DNA from 4 places in the Streptomyces sp. NPDC007907 genome. Region 3 is predicted to be linked to each of the others. Evidence: riboswitches for the same ligand, from Rfam matches in the RefSeq annotation. Region 3 holds a riboswitch; each other region holds the start of a gene.

Region 1 (3,194 bases), on a different contig from region 3:
CCGTCGCCCCCGCCAGGCTCCGGCTCTCCTCGTGGCGGCCGGAGTGACCGGCTCCGCCATCGCCATCCCCCTCCTCGGGGCCTCCGGCGCCAGCGCGGCCGACGGCACGACCTGGGACCGGGTCGCGGACTGCGAGACCGGCGGCGCCTGGAGCCAGAACAGTGGCAACGGCTACTACGGCGGCCTGCAGTTGTCCCAGGAGGACTGGGAGAACCACGGCGGCCTCGACTACGCCGCGAGCGCCGACCTGGCCAGCCGCTCCCAGCAGATAGCCGTGGCCGAGAGAATCCTCGCCGACCAGGGGGTCGGCGCGTGGCGCACCTGTGGCCTGCTCTCCGGCCTGGAGCAGGGCAAGGGATCGGATTCATCCGAATCCTCGGGATCATCAGACTCGTCCGATGAAGAAGTGGATTCGTCCGGTTTGCTCGACTCGCTCGGTTCGTCCCCTTCGGAGAGCGCATCCCCTTCCCCCTCGGCGTCGCCTGACGGGTCGTCGACCTCGAAGGATAAAAACGCCGATCCGGACAAGTCGCCCGAATCCACCGGCTCGTCCCAGGGTCGGCCGTCCGACGACTCCTCGTCGACCCCCTCGAAGAGTGACAAGTCCGACAGCTCGCAGTCCGCGGACGGCTCCTCGGAGTCGGCCGACGCCGGCTCCGGCCGTCACCGCGGACCCAGCGCCGACGAGACGCAGGCGCCCGGGGACGGCCGTACGGGTGAATCCACGGGCCGTCACGCCTCGCGCGGTGACGACAGCTCCCGGGACGCCTCCGAGGGCGCCTACATCGTGGGCGTCGGCGACAGCCTCTGGTCCATCGCCGACTCCCTTGAGGTCAGCGGCGGATGGCACGCGCTCTACGAGGGCAACGAGAAGGCCGTCGGTTCCGACCCGGACCTCATCCTCCCCGGTGAGAAGCTCACGGTCGAGGGCGAAGCGGACGAGAAGTAGCGGTTCGGGCAGTGCGGAAACCGGGGTGGAAGTCGCCCCGAAACCGCGCGAGTTAGCGCCCCGATTCGCGGCTGATGTCCCGTTTGGGTCCCGTGAGAGATAGATCTCAGAAGCCCTGATCGTCTTTGAAATTCCGTCGATCGCGTGTCTACGGTCGTGACCGCTCGCCACCGCGAGCCCCGGCTGCCGCAACGCCGAATCCTGCCAGCGGCCGCACGGGAACAGTCGTCGCGTCAAGCGCCGTAGGCAGGAGCGGGGGACCCAAGGTAGGTGCCCGACCGGCAGTTTGTGCCGGAAGGGCTTGGGGTGAAGCCGTGTCCCGGGAGGGACACGGCCGGGCAACTCAACCGGCCCGAACCCGACAGCTCACCTCGCAGGCGTCGGTGAGGGGATCCATCCATGCTGTTTTCCGGCAAGGGCAAGCACCGTCGTCCGTCCAAGACCACCCGTGCCGCCGCGCTCGCCGGCGTCACCGGTGTCGCCATCGCCGCCCCGCTGATGGCGGCCGGCAACGCCTCCGCCGCCACCGCCTCCGAGTGGGACGCGGTCGCCCAGTGCGAGTCCGGCGGCAACTGGTCCATCAACACCGGCAACGGCTACTACGGCGGTCTGCAGTTCTCCGCCTCCACCTGGGCCGCGTACGGCGGCACCCAGTACGCCTCCACCGCCGACAAGGCCAGCAAGGACCAGCAGATCCAGGTCGCCGAGAAGGTCCTGGCGAGCCAGGGCAAGGGCGCCTGGCCGGTCTGCGGCAAGGGCCTGTCGAGCGCCGGCTACACCGGCGGCTCCTCGAGCGACTCCGGCAGCTCCACGCAGCAGAGCCAGCAGAGCACCGAGTCCCGCGAGACCCAGCAGCAGCCGGCCTCCCGCTCCGACGAGCGCCCGGCGGCCAAGAAGACCGTCACCACCCCGACCGGCAAGAAGGTCAAGAAGGGCGACGGCGAGTACAAGGTCGTCAAGGGTGACACCCTCAGCTCGATCGCCGCGGACAAGAAGGTCAAGGGCGGCTGGGAGAAGCTCTTCGAGCTGAACAAGGACATCGTCGAGGACGCCAACCTCATCTACCCGGGCCAGCAGCTGCACCTGAAGTAAGCAGCGGCCCCCCCGGACCCTCCGGGGTCCGGCCCCCCACCCGGATCTTCCGGGGTCCACGGGCTCCCCGCCCCGGTGCGTCACCCCCCGTACGCACCGGGGCGGGGTTTTTTCGGCAACGCGCTTTGTTCCGTTCGGAAACAATTTACGCTCGGTTCTGTCCATGAGGTGGGCGACCCGGTGGCCGATCGCCCCGGGCCGGTTAGGCTCATGTCGCGAGCCACCGGGCCCGCACCTCGCCGGGTCCGCGCGACCCGCGTACCGCGTCACATCAAGAAGGAGATGCTCGTGCCGTCCATCGACGTCGTCGTAGCCCGGGAAATCCTGGACTCCCGAGGCAACCCCACGGTCGAGGTCGAGGTCGGCCTCGACGACGGCAGCACCGGTCGTGCCGCCGTCCCGTCCGGCGCCTCCACGGGCGCCTTCGAGGCCATCGAGCTCCGCGACGGCGACTCGAACCGCTACCTCGGCAAGGGCGTGGAGAAGGCCGTCCTCGCCGTCATCGAGCAGATCGGCCCGGAGCTGGTCGGCTATGACGCCACGGAGCAGCGCCTGATCGACCAGGCGATGTTCGACCTGGACGCCACCGACAACAAGGGCTCCCTCGGCGCCAACGCCATCCTCGGCGTCTCGCTCGCCGTCGCCCACGCCGCCTCCGAGGCCAGCGACCTGCCGCTGTTCCGCTACCTGGGCGGCCCCAACGCGCACCTGCTGCCGGTGCCGATGATGAACATCCTGAACGGCGGCTCGCACGCCGACTCCAACGTGGACATCCAGGAGTTCATGATCGCCCCGATCGGCGCGGAGTCCTTCTCCGAGGCGCTGCGCTGGGGTGCCGAGGTCTACCACACGCTGAAGAAGGTCCTGAAGAGCAAGGGCCTGGCCACCGGCCTCGGCGACGAGGGCGGCTTCGCCCCGAACCTCGGCTCCAACCGCGAGGCCCTCGACCTCATCCTCGAGGCCATCAAGGAAGCCGGCTACACCCCGGGCGAGCAGATCGCCCTGGCCCTCGACGTCGCCGCCTCCGAGTTCTACAAGGACGGCTCCTACACCTTCGAGGGCAAGACCCGCTCGGCCGCCGAGATGACCGAGTACTACGCGGAGCTCGTCGACGCGTACCCGCTCGTCTCCATCGAGGACCCGCTGTTCGAGG
Region 2 (3,194 bases), on a different contig from region 3:
TGGAGCGCGAGTGGCTGGACCGGCTCGGCACGGTCGCGGGCCGCGCCGACGAACTGTGCCGGTACGCCGTGCTGTTCGGCGACCCACAGCTGGCCCTGACCGCCGTCCAGCGCGTGCTGGAGATCACGCCGGAGGAGGTCCAGGAGGTGGCCAAGGCCCGCCTGCGGCCCGACAACCGTGCGGTCCTCGTCTACGAGCCGACCGCCCCCGAAACCCCCGCCGACCAGGACGAGAACGAGGAGGCGGCCCGGTGACCGAGCTCGCCACGATGGACTTCCACCCCCGGCCGCAGGCGGGCGACGCCAAGCCGTGGGCCTTCCCCGCCCCCGAGCGCGGCGCGCTCGACAACGGCCTGACGGTGCTGCGCTGCCACCGCCCCGGCCAGCAGGTCGTCGCCGTGGAGGTGCTGCTCGACGCCCCCCTGGACGCCGAGCCCGCAGGTCTCGACGGTGTGGCCACGATCATGGCCCGGGCGTTCTCCGAGGGCACCGACAAGCACTCCGCCGAGGACTTCGCGGCCGAGCTGGAGCGCGCCGGCGCCACCCTCGACGCGCACGCCGACCACCCCGGTGTCCGGCTCAGCCTGGAGGTGCCGGCCTCCCGGCTCGCCAAGGGACTGGGGCTGATCGCCGACGCCCTCAGGGCGCCCGCGTTCGCCGACAGCGAGGTCGAGCGGCTGGTGAACAACCGTCTCGACGAGATCCCGCATGAGCTGGCCAACCCCTCGCGCCGCGCCGCGAAGGAGCTCTCCAAGGAGCTGTTCCCGGCGGACTCCCGCATGTCGCGGCCGCGGCAGGGCACCGAGGAGACCGTCGCCGCGATCGACTCCGCGGCCGTACGCGCCTTCTACGAGAAGCACGTCCGGCCCGCCACCGCCACCGCCGTGGTCGTCGGCGACCTCACCGGCATCGACCTCGACGCCCTGCTCGCGGACACGCTGGGCGCCTGGACGGGCTTCGCGGCGGAGCCGCGTCCGGTGCCGCCGGTGACCGCCGACGACACCGGCCGGGTCGTCATCGTGGACCGCCCCGGCGCCGTCCAGACGCAGCTGCTGATCGGCCGGATCGGTCCGGACCGGCACGACCGCGTGTGGCCCGCGCAGGTGCTCGGCACCTACTGCCTGGGCGGCACCCTCACCTCGCGTCTGGACCGCGTGCTGCGCGAGGAGAAGGGCTACACCTACGGCGTACGGGCGTTCGGCCAGGTCCTCAGGTCCGCCCCGGACGGCACCGGTGCCGCGATGCTCGCCATCAGCGGTTCCGTGGACACCCCCAACACCGGCCCCGCCTTGGAGGACCTCTGGACGGTGCTGCGCACCCTGGCCGCTGAGGGCCTGACCGACGCCGAGCGGGACGTCGCCGTGCAGAACCTGGTCGGCGTGGCGCCGCTGAAGTACGAAACGGCGGCCGCCGTCGCGAGCACGCTGGCCGACCAGGTCGAGCAGCACCTGCCCGACGACTACCAGGCCACGCTGTACCGGCAGCTCGCGGCGACCGGCACCGTGGAGGCCACCGCGGCGGCCGTCAGCGCCTTCCCGGTGGACCGTCTGGTGACCGTCCTCGTCGGTGACGCGGCGCAGATCAAGGCGCCTGTGGAGGCCCTCGGCATCGGCGAAGTCACCGTCGTCTCGGCGGAGTAGCGGCAGGCGCGCGCAGGGGCCCTGGTTGTCTTCGAAGGCACCAGGGCCCCCTTATGCCCGAATTGGGATGGGAGTTGCCTGTCTGCCCTGTGGGATGCGCTACAAAAGCCGGGATTCGTTTGGGAATTGAAAGCGGCGCCGCTTAGCGTCGTCCGGGCTGTTCGTCAGGCAGTGCGCCGCACCCGCGGCACCGGACAGTCATCGCCGAGTCCCCGTACGGCGCGAGCCAGGGGAGCCGGGGACCCACCGCAGTCCCTGGGGTGAATCGGACGCCCGCGCGTGCCGCGAGGGAGTCCGTAGGAGACCTTCCTGCTCCGAACCCGTCAGCTAACCCGGTAGGCGAGAGGGAAGGAAAGGACCAGCCACCACATGGCGTTCACTCGCGCCACCGGGAAGCACCGTCGTCCCAGCAGGATCCAGCGCGGCACCGCCCGCGCGGCAGGTGTGGCGGCCCTCGCCACCACCGGCGTGATCGGCACCGTGGCGGCCCCCGCGGCCTTCGCCGCCGAGCCCAGCACGGAGCAGACGGGTCTCACCCCGGTCGTCACCATGGGCGACACCGTGGCCCAGCAGATCGACGCCCAGGCCGTCGCGCAGCAGCAGGCCGCCGACGAAGCCGCCGCCAAGCAGAAGGCCGAGGAGGCCGCCCGCAAGCGGGCCGCCGAGGTGGCCGAGAAGGCCAAGGAGGCGGCCGAGAAGGCCCGCGCGGCCAAGGAGCGCGCCGCCCGCGAGGCCGAGCGCAAGCGCCTCAACGCCTTCGTGGCCCCGATCTCCGGCTCGTACGTCTCCACCGCCTACCAGGCCAGCAGCGGTCTGTGGTCCTCCGGCAGCCACACCGGCGTGGACTTCCACGCCGCCAGCGGCACCTCCGTCCACGCGGTCGGCATGGGCGAGGTCGTCGAGGCCGGGTGGGGCGGCTCCTACGGCAACAACATCGTGATCAAGATGAACGACGGCACGTACACCCAGTACGGCCACCTGTCGTCCATCGCTGTCTCGGTCGGCCAGAAGGTCACCCCCGGTCAGCAGATCGGCCTGTCCGGCGCGACCGGCAACGTCACCGGCCCGCACCTGCACTTCGAGGCCCGTACGAGCCCCGAGTACGGCTCCGACATCGACCCGGTCGCCTACCTCCGCTCGCACGGCGTCAGCCTCTGACCGGAACCTCTCCGCCGTTCCCGAAAGCCCCGGCTCCCCGAGCCGGGGCTTTCGGCGTTTGCGGGCCACCGGACTACGGCCTCCCGGATGGCCTCCCGGGCGGCCCGTGGATGTCCGCTGTCCAAAAAATATCCATGGATTCCCGCTTGCCGTCGGAAATTCCGGCTCATTGCAATAGAGTCACGGAACACACGCCGCTCGTCGGCGTTTCACGGGGATTAAGCGGAGGTCGGTCATGCGTATTCCCGCGCACTCGGTGTGCACCGCCATCCGCGACGACATCGTCGCGGGTGTCCACGCGCGCGGCAGCCGGCTCACCGAGGAACTCCTCGCCCGCCGCTACGGCGTCTCGCGGGTGCCCGTCCGGGAGGCGCTGCGCACGCTGGAGGCCGAGGGC
Region 3 (3,194 bases):
TCCGCCGCCGTCTCCCTCGACGGCTACCTGGACGACACCGGGCCCGACCGCCTGCTGCTGTCCAGCCCGGCCGACTTCGACCGGGTCGACGAGGTCCGGGCCGGCGTCGACGCGATCCTGATCGGCGCCGGCACCATCCGCGCCGACAACCCCCGCCTGCTGGTGAACTCGGAGCGGCGCCGGGCCGCCCGCACGGCCGCGGGCAAGCCCGAGTACCCCCTCAAGGTCACGGTCAGCGGCTCGGGTGACCTCGACCCGGACGCCCGCTTCTGGCACACCGGCGGCGAGAAGCTCCTCTACACGACCGACCAGGGCGCCGAACGCGCCCGTGCGCTCGGCCTCGCCGCCGACGTCGTCCCGCTCGGCACCGAACTGGACTGGCGGCGGCTGCTCACGCACCTGCACGACGTGCGGGGCGTGGGACGGCTCATGGTCGAGGGTGGCGGCCTGATCCACACCCAGCTCCTCACCCAGGGCCTGGCCGACGAGCTCCAGCTGGTCCTCGCCCCGCTCTTCGTGGGCGACCCCCGGGCGCCCCGGCTCTTCGGCCCGGGCGGCTACCAGGGCGGCCGGCTCCGGCTGCTGGAGTCGCGGCGGATCGAGGACGTCGTCCTGATGCGCTACGAGCCGACCGCCCCGGGAACCGGCCCCCTGCCCGCCGCCGCCGACCACCATTGGCTGGCCCTCGCCTGTGAACTGGCCGAGCGCTGCCCCCCGTCGGACACGGCGTTCAGCGTGGGTGCGGTCGTGGTCGCCGCCGACGGCACGGAACTGGCCCGCGGCCACTCCCGTGAGGGCGGCGACGCGGTGGTGCACGCCGAGGAGGCGGCCCTCGCGAAGCTCGACCCGGCCGACCCGCGCCTGCCCGGCGCGACGGTGTACAGCAGCCTGGAGCCGTGCGCCCGCCGCGCCTCCCGGCCCGCGCCCTGCGCCCGGCTGATCCTCGACGCGGGCGTACGGCGGGTCGTCACGGCCTGGCGCGAGCCGGACACCTTCGTGACGGACGCCGACGGCAGCGGCCTGCTGGCGGCCCGGGGGGTGGAGGTCCTCGTCCTGCCGGAACACGAGGAGCGGGCCAAGGCCCCGAACCGCCACCTGACGCGCTGAGCACGGGCCGGACGGAGGGTGTGCGCGAGCGGTCCCGCGGATGGCGTACACTGGTGAACACAACGACGCGGGGTGGAGCAGCTCGGTAGCTCGCTGGGCTCATAACCCAGAGGTCGCAGGTTCAAATCCTGTCCCCGCTACTGAAGGCCGAGGGCCGGAATCCGAAAGGGTTCCGGCCCTCGGTGCTTTCCCGGTGTCCACCCCGTGGCTCGCTACGGTCGGTGAGCGAACCGTCCCGTTCCGCATAACATCTGACACACCGTCAAAAACGTTCAGTCACCTGCATGATGGTCAACTCGCCCGATTTGAACCGGTCATGGCAGGTAAGTCCGCGCGAAAAAGGCTAATGATCAAGCGGAACCGCTGGAATACCCCCCGCGCCTCCATTAACGTTCGATAACGCAGCGCGGTCGTCCCAGCCGTCACAGAAGGCGGCTCCGTGCGCACGCGCCGAATCCCGCAAGGGAACCGGGGAACCACCACTTGGGGTGAATCGGGCGGATACCACCGTGGAAGCACGGCAGGTATACGCGCGTAGGAGACCTTCCTGCTCCGAACCCGTCAGCTAACCCGGTAGGCGAGAAGGAAGGAAAGGAGTACGCCCACGTGGCGTCCAACCGGCCTGCCCCCACGGCCCCGTACGCGCCGAAGCGCGACACCGACACCTTCGGCTACGGCGGTCAGCGCACCGACGAGGGCCCGTTCCAGGAGTGGAACCCCACCGAGGAGTCCATCCGTCCCGTCCGCGGCCGGCATCGCGTCACCAAGCAGCGCGGCGGAGGTCTCGCCCGCAGCTCCACCGTCCTGGGCGTCGGCGTCATAGCTGCCGTGGGTGCCGGCGGCATCGCCAGTGCCCAGACCGGCAAGCCCCCGGTGTCCATCTCCGTTCCGGACCTGCCCTCGGTGGGTTCCCTCATTTCGGACGACGACACCCCCGAAGGTTCCGCCACCCCGCTCAGCAGCCTCGGCACCGCCACGGCGGACACCGCGCAGGACACGTCCGGCGCCCGTGCCGGGGCCGGTGACGCGCTGCGCGCTCGGATCATGGCGCAGGTCGAGCACCAGCAGGAGCAGATCGAGACCAAGGCCGCCGAGGACGCCGCGGCCGCCGCCGAGAAGGCGGCCAAGGAGGCGGTCGCCAAGGCGGAGCAGGAAGCCAAGGCCAAGGCCGCCGAGGCGAAGAGGAAGGCGGAGGAGGAGGCCAGGAAGAAGGCCGAGGCCGAGCGGCTCGCCGCCCTCGCCAAGCAGTTCACGCTGCCGATCTCCTCGTACACCCTCACCTCGACGTTCGGCCAGGCCGGCGCCTACTGGTCCTCCGGCTACCACACCGGCCTCGACTTCGCCGCCCCCACGGGCACGCCGATCAAGGCCGTGCACAGCGGCACGATCACCGAGGCGGGCTGGAACGGCTCGTACGGCTACAAGACCGTCCTCACCCTCGATGACGGCACCGAGATCTGGTACGCGCACCAGTCCTCCATCGGCGTCAGCGTCGGCCAGAAGGTCAGCACCGGCGACGTGATCGGCCGCGTGGGCGCCACCGGCAACGTCACCGGCGCGCACCTGCACCTCGAAGTCCACTCCGGCGGATCCGCGAGCGGCATCGACCCGATGGCGTGGCTGCGCGGCAAGGGACTGAACCCGTAAGCGGTACGCCCCCTTTGCAGCACCCCGACCGAAAACCGGCGGCCCTGACGACGACCCCCCGACGTCAGGGCCGCCGGTCTTCGGTCGCGGTGTTCACGGGAGTTCTGCGTCCGTAGCGGCTACGGCGTCAGCTGCCAGGCCGTGGTCAGGGCAGGCCCTGGAACCGGTAGGGGCTGTACGCGGGCTACGGCGTCGACCGCCGGGCCTCCCTCCGGGGTTGCCCTAGGAGCGGTACGGGTTGTACGCCGGGTACGGCGTCGGTCGGGTCGGCTGGTGGGCGTAGCCGTAGCCGTAGCCGTGTCCGTACACGCCGTGGACCGGCCAGGGCGGGGCCACCACCGGGACCGGAGGGGCGGTGATCCGCGCCGCGTGGTCCAGCGCGGGGCGGGACACCTCCCGGCGCCGCCACAGTTCGCCGAGCAGCTCCCCCTCCCGTACGG
Region 4 (3,194 bases), on a different contig from region 3:
TTGTTGCCAATCGGTGCAGAGGCCTTCAACCGGGCAATCGGCGTCCGCCGTACGATGAAACGAAGGGGCCGCGCTGTCCGTATTCTCTGATCATGGCCGCACCCTTCGCATATTCACTCATCGCCACCGATCTGGACGGGACGCTGCTGCGCGGCGACGACACCCTGTCCGACCGGTCCCTCGCCGTGCTCGCGCGGGTGGCGGACGCCGGTGCCCAGCACCTCGTGGTGACGGGCCGGCCGGCACCGAGAGTGCGGCCGCTCCTGGACGACCTCGGCTGCACGGGGCTCGCGGTGTGCGGGCAGGGCGCGCAGGTGTACGACGCCGGCGCGAACCGGCTGCTGTGGTCCATCACCCTGGACCGGGAGCTGGCGGAGACCGCCCTCGGCAAGATCGAGGCCGAGGTGGGGCAGGTGTACGCGGCGGTCGACCAGGACGGGGTCGACGGGCTCACGCTGATCGAGCCGGGCTATCTGATGCCGCACCCCACGCTGCCCGCGGTCCGGGTCGACCGGCGCGAGGAGCTGTGGGGCGAGCCCATCAGCAAGGTGCTGCTGCGCCATCCCTACCTGACGGACGACGAGTTGGCGGCGACCGCCCGGTCGGTGGTCGGCTCACTGGCCACGGTGACGATGTCGGGGCCCGGCACGGTCGAGCTCCAGCCGTGCGGGATCACCAAGGCGACCGGCCTGGCGCTGGCGGCCGAGCATCTGGGGCTGCGGCCGGCGGACACCATCGCCTTCGGCGACATGCCCAACGACATCCCGATGTTCGACTGGGCCGGCCACGGCGTCGCGATGGCCAACGCCCATCCCGAACTCAAGGCCGTGGCCGACGAGGTCACCCTGTCGAACGAGGACGACGGCATCGCCGTCGTCCTCGAGCGACGGCTGGGCGGGGCGGCTCAGTACGGGCCGTTGACGTTGTCGATCGAGCCGTAGCGGTCGGCCGCGTAGTTGCAGGCCGCCGTGATGTTGGCGACCGGGTCGTACGGGTCGAAGGAGGTGCCGGGCACGTGGTAGGCGGCGAACGTCGGGTCGATCACCTGGAGCAGGCCCTTGGACGGGGTGCCCGCGGCGGCGTTGGAGTCCCAGTTGTTGATCGCCTGGGGGTTGCCGGACGACTCGCGCATGACATTGCGGTAGATGCCGTCGTAGGAGCCCGGGATCCCCTGCTGCGCCATGATGTCCAGCGACTCGCGGATCCAGCCGTCGAGGTTGTTCGCGTAGGTCTTCGCGGACGCCTGGGTGGCCTGGGCGACACCGCCGGCGGGCTTCGCGGCCGGCTTGGCGGGGGCGGACGACTTGGTCGCCGTCTTCTTCGGGGCGTCCGCCTTGGCGGTGTTCACCTTCAGCTTCAGACCCGGGTGGATCAGCTTCGGGTTGTCGCCGACGGCGGCGCGGTTGTCCTTGTAGAGCTGCTTCCAGCCGCCGGAGATGTCGTACTTGTCCGCGATGTGGGCGAGCGAGTCGCCCTTGACCACGGTGTACGTGCGGGACTTGGCGGGCTGGGCCGCCTGCTTCACGGAGTGCGCGGCGGGGGCGCTCTGGGGCTCGGCGGCGCTCGCGTGCGTGGCTCCGAGGAGCGGAAGGGTGAGTGCGGCTCCACCGGTACCGACGGCGACGATGCCTCGGGTCAGCGGGCTGGTTCTGGTGCGACGGTGCTTGCCTCGTGCGGCCATGGCGATGTTCCTCTCCGGCGCCTGCGAGGTGAGCTGTCGGGTTCGGGCCGGGAGGTGCCCGGCCGCGTACGGCGCCGTGTGCCGTACGCGGCTTCACCCCGAGCCGGACCGCTGTGCGGACCGGCGACTTACCTGGGTCCCCCGCTCCTGCCACGCGTGAGTGAGTCGGTTCCTGTGGGACGTCCGGGCGGCGGCAGGATTAGGCGTCCGCCGGACAGGGCCGGAACGTATGCGAGAGCACATGTCGGGAACAAGCAGCTCCATCACATATCGAGTGGTTGACCTTGGTCGGGGGATTTTGGACCACTTGATCCTTTGCGGGAGCCAAGGCCCAACTGGCTATTGGGTAAAGGCGGTACGGGTGGTCGCCGGGAAGGTGCGGAGTAGGGGGAGAAGTGATTGACCTCACTGATCACGGGCCGAGAGGGCAATTTCCGCCAAGGGGAATTCGCCGAATCATCACGGCAAATCGTGCATAGTTCTCTACCCCTGGGTAAGTCGATAAATATCTGTTCTTATAGGTTGATCGAAAACATAGCGGTCGTGATCGGATACCACCCGGCCTGTAACCATGGGCGCTGGCGGTGATCGAAACGTGACCGGATACGCTGACTCGAGTGAGAGCGGCGACCTATCGACAATCCGCGTAATCACCGGCAGACACAGCAGACAGGAGACCCCTCGTGACCGACGTCGGGCCGTTCGGGCTGAGCGTGCGGGACCAGGATCTGGAAGCCGACGTCCAGGCCGGGTTGGCGGCTGTCGAGGAAGGCTTGCTCGAGGCCACCAAGAGTGAGGTGCCCTTCATCACGGAGGCCGCCCAGCATCTGGTGCGGGCCGGCGGCAAGCGGTTCCGCCCGCTGCTCGTGATGCTCTCCGCCCAGTTCGGCGACCGCCACGCACCCGGGATCGTGCCGTCGGCCGTCGTCGTGGAGCTGACCCACCTCGCCACGCTGTACCACGACGACGTCATGGACGAGGCCGCCGTGCGCCGTGGCGTCCCCAGTGCCAACACCCGCTGGGGCAACTCCGTCGCGGTCCTCACCGGCGACTTCCTCTTCGCCCGCGCCTCGCACATCCTGGCCGACCTCGGCCCCGAGGCCGTGCGGGTGCAGGCCGAGGCGTTCGAGCGCCTGGTGACCGGCCAGATCCTGGAGACGGCCGGACCGCAGGACGGCCGGGACCCCATCGAGCACTACCTGGACGTGCTGGGCGGCAAGACCGGCTCGCTGATCGCCGTGTCGTGCCGGTTCGGCGCGATGATGTCCGGCGCCGACGACACCGTCGTGAACGTGCTGACCCAGTACGGCGAGCGGCTCGGCGTCGCCTTCCAGCTCGCGGACGACGTCCTCGACATCGCCTCCGACTCCCACGAGTCCGGCAAGACCCCCGGTACCGACCTGCGCGAGGGCATCCCCACCCTGCCGGTGCTGCGGCTGCGGGAGCGCGCGGCCCGGCTCGGGCTCGCCGAGGACCTCGCCCTGTGCGAGCTGCTCGACTCCGACCTCACCGA

The links. A riboswitch is a leader RNA that binds a small molecule or an ion and turns the genes downstream of it on or off. The one in region 3 is predicted to bind cyclic di-AMP.
Region 1: another riboswitch for cyclic di-AMP. It lies ahead of ACFZDI_RS24870 (transglycosylase family protein); the one in region 3 lies ahead of ACFZDI_RS24420 (peptidoglycan DD-metalloendopeptidase family protein).
Region 2: another riboswitch for cyclic di-AMP. It lies ahead of ACFZDI_RS35500 (M23 family metallopeptidase); the one in region 3 lies ahead of ACFZDI_RS24420 (peptidoglycan DD-metalloendopeptidase family protein).
Region 4: another riboswitch for cyclic di-AMP. It lies ahead of ACFZDI_RS05235 (transglycosylase SLT domain-containing protein); the one in region 3 lies ahead of ACFZDI_RS24420 (peptidoglycan DD-metalloendopeptidase family protein).

What each region holds. Positions count from the first base shown of each region.
Region 1 is NZ_JBIBKR010000006.1:88,264-91,457, reverse strand. Features, by position in the region: gene ACFZDI_RS24875 (transglycosylase family protein) at 1-949, shown strand, start outside; cyclic di-AMP (ydaO/yuaA leader) riboswitch at 1,178-1,344, shown strand; gene ACFZDI_RS24870 (transglycosylase family protein) at 1,349-2,041, shown strand; gene eno (phosphopyruvate hydratase) at 2,330-3,194, shown strand, end outside.
Region 2 is NZ_JBIBKR010000011.1:122,299-125,492, forward strand. Features, by position in the region: gene ACFZDI_RS35490 (pitrilysin family protein) at 1-254, shown strand, start outside; gene ACFZDI_RS35495 (insulinase family protein) at 251-1,639, shown strand; cyclic di-AMP (ydaO/yuaA leader) riboswitch at 1,832-1,996, shown strand; gene ACFZDI_RS35500 (M23 family metallopeptidase) at 2,009-2,797, shown strand; gene ACFZDI_RS35505 (GntR family transcriptional regulator) at 3,033-3,194, shown strand, end outside.
Region 3 is NZ_JBIBKR010000005.1:777,343-780,536, forward strand. Features, by position in the region: gene ACFZDI_RS24410 (dihydrofolate reductase family protein) at 1-1,107, shown strand, start outside; tRNA gene ACFZDI_RS24415 (tRNA-Met) at 1,174-1,247, shown strand; cyclic di-AMP (ydaO/yuaA leader) riboswitch at 1,546-1,702, shown strand; gene ACFZDI_RS24420 (peptidoglycan DD-metalloendopeptidase family protein) at 1,714-2,754, shown strand; gene ACFZDI_RS24425 (PrsW family glutamic-type intramembrane protease) at 2,977-3,194, opposite strand, start outside.
Region 4 is NZ_JBIBKR010000001.1:1,129,113-1,132,306, reverse strand. Features, by position in the region: gene ACFZDI_RS05240 (Cof-type HAD-IIB family hydrolase) at 93-941, shown strand; gene ACFZDI_RS05235 (transglycosylase SLT domain-containing protein) at 905-1,681, opposite strand; cyclic di-AMP (ydaO/yuaA leader) riboswitch at 1,687-1,862, opposite strand; gene ACFZDI_RS05230 (polyprenyl synthetase family protein) at 2,365-3,194, shown strand, end outside.